2 regions of the Emticicia sp. TH156 genome follow, and region 1 is predicted to be linked to the other one. Evidence: riboswitches for the same ligand, from Rfam matches in the RefSeq annotation. Region 1 holds a riboswitch; the other holds the start of a gene.
The links. A riboswitch is a leader RNA that binds a small molecule or an ion and turns the genes downstream of it on or off. The one in region 1 is predicted to bind S-adenosylmethionine.

Region 1 (2,409 bases):
TTCGTAATTTCAGGCGTTGCTCAATGGCAAAAGGGCGCATATCAAATACTTTCTCAACTATTCTGGCTATTTCACCATCAGATAGCTTTTTGCCGTTGGCGCCTTTAACTTTTGCTGTGTCGTAAGTATCTACATAAACACCACAAGGCTTGGCAACCCCAATGGCATAAGATACCTGCACCAGCACTTCGTCACAAACACCGGCTGCCACCAGGTTTTTGGCAATATGGCGCGTTGCATAAGCAGCCGAACGGTCAACTTTAGACGGGTCCTTGCCAGAGAATGCCCCACCACCATGTGCACCTTTGCCGCCATAGGTATCTACAATAATCTTACGGCCTGTCAGACCGGTATCTCCATGCGGCCCGCCGATTACAAACTTACCAGTCGGGTTAATATGGTAGGTAATCTGGTCGTTAAACAATTTACGTAAAGAAGGCTTCAATTTTGCCTTTACACGTGGTATTACGTAACTAATAATATCTTTTCTTATTGTGGCTAGCATGGCCTCATCAGCGGCAAAATCATCATGTTGTGTTGACACAACGATAGTGTCTATTCTGATAGGCTTATTGTTGTCGGCATATTCAATCGTAACCTGTGACTTCGCATCAGGGCGCAGATACTTGATGCGCTTGTTTTCGCGGCGAATCTCCGACAGCTCCTGCAAAATTTTGTGTGCCAGGTCTAGTGCCAGCGGCATATAATTGTCGGTTTCACGGGTGGCATAGCCAAACATCATACCCTGGTCTCCGGCACCTTGTGCATCGGCTTTCTCTTCAAAATTTCTTTCATCCGCCGAGCGGTCAACACCACGGTTTATATCGTCTGACTGGTCATGAATAGCCGAAAGAATACCGCAAGAGTTAGCCTCAAACATATACTCAGACTTGGTATAACCAATTTTTGCAATCACATCGCGCGTAATGGTTTGCACGTCAAGATAGGTTTTGGTTTTTACCTCCCCTGCCAACACTACCTGGCCGGTGGTAACCAGCGTTTCACACGCAACTTTAGAAGAAGGGTCAAACGCCAGGAAATTATCAATAAGGGCATCAGAAATTTGGTCAGCAACTTTGTCGGGGTGTCCTTCCGAAACAGACTCGGAAGTAAATAGGTACGCCATAAATCTTGTTATTTGTTAAATGATTTTTCAAAAAGAGTATGCAAAAACTCTGTGCAGAAAGAAAAAGAAACTGTTTTTGACAAATAGAAAACGAAAGTTCTACTGCCCGCATCTTTTTACCACCGTAGTGTTTCTACTCGGTTGGGTTTCCGCATAAGGGAATTTCTTGATACTTACGCAAAATAAGCTAATTAGTGAAACAAATGCAAAAATTAATCTGCAAATATATCTATAATACTTAGTTTGTTTATCGAAATTATCTTTAAATACTTTTCTGGTTGGACAAATTATCTATTAACACTGCCTCATTGCCGATATTTTACCTTTACTTAAAATCTACAAATAACCGCAGTTTATAAAAAACAAAGAGATACTTTTAGTAAAAAGCATCTCTTTATTTTGAAAATTAACAATTTCTTAAACAATTATTTGGCAAAAATCATGAATTACCCACTTTGCCATTATCTATAACCCTGCGTATGCCCACAAACCTCAGATTATAATATTTTTCTTTCAAATAACTTATAATAACGCCCTTACTGGTAGCAGAATGAATAAATCTCAGGCCATGTTCGTCAGGTTCAAGCACAATGCCAACATGAGACACCCCCTTCCGTCGGGAACTGGTCCGAAAAAAAATCAGATCGCCAGGCTTCGCCTCTTCAATGCTCATTTTATTACCCAGCCGGTATAAATCGCGGCTTGCATGGGCAACCTGTATGCCAAAATAACCAAAAACATAATTTACAAGTCCTGAGCAATCAAATCCATGAGTAGCTTTGCCGCCATATCTATATCGGGTTCCTAATAGTTGTCTGGCAAATACCTGAATCTCATCAGTTAAACTAAGGCATTCAGAATCTGTAGATTCAGGCTGATGCGTTTCAGCCAAAAAAGGGGTCTCTTGTGCATTACAAGTACATACAGCAACAAAAAAAGACAAACTCAATATGATTTTTTTCAGCATAATATTGATTGGGTTCAGCAATAATTACAAGGCATTATTGAGGTCTGCTATTTAGAATGTCAATAGCAGTAAACATGCTTTGCAAATAACTCGACGGCTTTAAACCAGCATTTATCAATAGTGTCAGATAAACATAAAGTCAAATATAGAACGCCTGCCACTTAAAAAAAACGTTTGTGGAAAATTATACATTAAAAAAAGTTAAAATCTTTATTCGCTTTAAAATTATGTATATCTTCGCACCATTATGAACTAAGCAATTAGTTATTTAAAACGGGAACTATCCTTTACTAAACAATTTATGAAAAAGCAATTA
Region 2 (2,409 bases), on a different contig from region 1:
CATCATGACCATATAAAGATTCTATAACAGTATAAGATGCCTCCGGAATACAACGCGCAATGAACTCCTGCTCTTCCGGCGGAAAAAGCACGTCAGACGATATACCAATCACCAGTGTTTTTGATTGTATTGTTGCCAGCACTTCTTCAACTTTACCACGCCCTCTGCCTACATCATGCGAATCAAACATCTTGGAGAGTGTCCAGTAAGAAAAAGCATTAAAACGTTTGCCTAGCTTTTCGCCCTGATAATTCTGGTAGGTATTGGCACGGAAAAAGTCAACCTGCCCTTCATCCCTCGACTGCGTACGGTTATAGGTAGCATAATTGCGGTAAGATAACAAAGCAATTGAACGCGCCACTTTCATGCCGTTCATACCGGCTTTAGAGTTACGTTCTGTCCAGGTTGGGTCTGCTGAGATTGCCATTCTTTGCGACTCGTTAAAGGCTATACCCCAAGGCGAATGAATAGCATTGGTTGAAAACAAAATCAGGTTTTCTATTAGTTCTGGTTGCATAATGGCCCACTCCAAAGCCTGTTGCCCACCTAACGAACCACCCAGTACGGTATTGATTTTATAAATGCCCAGATGCTGGCGGAGCAGGTCTAATGACCGCACTACGTCTCGGATGGTAATAAAAGGGAAATCATGAAAATATGGCTCGCCCGTTACCGGGTTTTTGCTGAGTGCATTAGTAGACCCATAATGAGACCCCAGAATATTGGCGCAAACAATAAAATGTTCGGAAGGATTATACAATCGTTTTTCGCCTATCAGGCCATTCCACCAATCGGTTGGGTTGGCATTGCCCGTAAAAGCATGGCAAACCCAAATGACATTATCCATTGCGGCATTTAGTTGGCCAAAGGTGGTATATGCCAGCTGGAACTCAGGCAGCCACTGGCCTGACTCAAGTTTAAAAGGTTCTTCGTAGCGAAATATCTGTTGGTTCTCCATTTTTTTATACAAAATCTTCAACCTGATTTCTGACATACAGAAACTCAGCGTACATAAAAAAAGCCTACCTTACGGCAGTACGGCAAACAAAACCAATTTTAAAACGATTTGTCTATGATTGGTTTATAAGCCCGAATGGTTGGTTGAACCTTCCGGTAGGTTTTGGCACCTTATCGCAAGTAGCGGGACAGGTTGCCCGAGGTTCTCAGAGCCTATTCTCTCCTCTCGTCTGTATAAATCAATCCATGAGCTACAAGAAAGTATCTTTTGAATTGATGTTGCAAATATCTGACTTGAATTGTTAGAAAACAAGATTTTGAATTCTTTTTTAAACACAACCATCAAAAAGCCATTTGGCACTTAAAACGAGCCTGGCCATAAGGATTCATTTACAGCAAAAAAAATGGCCATTCCAAATGAAAAGGCCATCTTGATAATTAAATTAAGTTTAAGATTACTTTATTTTCGGTGTATAACTGTGGGCGCCGACTGCGCTTTGGCATACAGCACTATGTCGGCAATTGTTACCCTGGCCGGGGTATTTACGGCATATAAAATAGCATCGGCCACATCTTCGGGCTGTATGGGTTCAAAGCCTTCATATACCTTTTCGGCACGTAATTTGTCTCCTTTGAATCTCACTAAAGAAAACTCTGTTTCTACTGCCCCTGGGGCAATATTGGTTATTTTTATGCCATGCTGGGTAAGGTCTAATCTCATACCCTCACTGAGGGCTTCAACAGCTGCTTTTGAAGCGCAATAAACCGCGCCGTTGGCATAGGTGTACTTACCCGCCACTGAGCTAAGATTAATAATATGACCTGACTGGCGCTCTACCATGCCGGGGATAATTGCCCTGGAAACATATAAAAGCCCCTGAACATTGCCGTCTATCATGGCATCCCAATCGTCCGTATCGCCATCCTGAATGGGCGACAACCCATGTGCATTACCGGCATTGTTAACCAGAATATCAATTGCCCGCCATTCGTCTGGCAATGAATTTATGGCATTAACCACCTCTACTTTATTGCTTACATCAAACTTTAAAGTGGTTACCTTTACTTTGGCAGAAAGGTAATCTTTCAGACTGTCTAAACGCTCCTGCCGGCGCCCACAAATTATTAAATCAATGCCGCTATTAGCAAAAGCAATAGCCGTGGCTTTGCCAATGCCAGAAGTTGCGCCGGTTATTAATGCAATACGAGCCATATTGTTTTCTGTGCTTTATTAATAGTCGTTATCAATATTTTTTTCATCAGCCGGGCTGGTTAGTGTGGTAGTAGGCATGGCCAGCTCTAACTGGTGCTTATCCAGTATGTTCATAATACCCAGGTTGATATCTTCACGGATACTCTTGCTTTCCCAGTAATCGGCAGTTGCCGCCATAAACACAACCAATACATTTATCGAGTACTCACCAATGGTGTCTAGCTTAACATGAGCCCCGG

Region 2: another riboswitch for S-adenosylmethionine. It lies ahead of metX (homoserine O-acetyltransferase); the one in region 1 lies ahead of metK (methionine adenosyltransferase).

Annotation. Positions count from the first base shown of each region.
Region 1 is NZ_PKRS01000002.1:372,420-374,828, forward strand. It holds gene metK (methionine adenosyltransferase) at 1-1,126, opposite strand, end outside; SAM-I-IV-variant riboswitch at 1,189-1,304, opposite strand; gene C0V77_RS05560 (C40 family peptidase) at 1,566-2,093, opposite strand; gene C0V77_RS05565 (TonB-dependent receptor) at 2,395-2,409, shown strand, end outside.
Region 2 is NZ_PKRS01000010.1:147,296-149,704, forward strand. It holds gene metX (homoserine O-acetyltransferase) at 1-958, opposite strand, end outside; SAM riboswitch class I at 1,079-1,198, opposite strand; gene C0V77_RS18550 (SDR family NAD(P)-dependent oxidoreductase) at 1,418-2,170, opposite strand; gene C0V77_RS18555 (mechanosensitive ion channel family protein) at 2,189-2,409, opposite strand, start outside.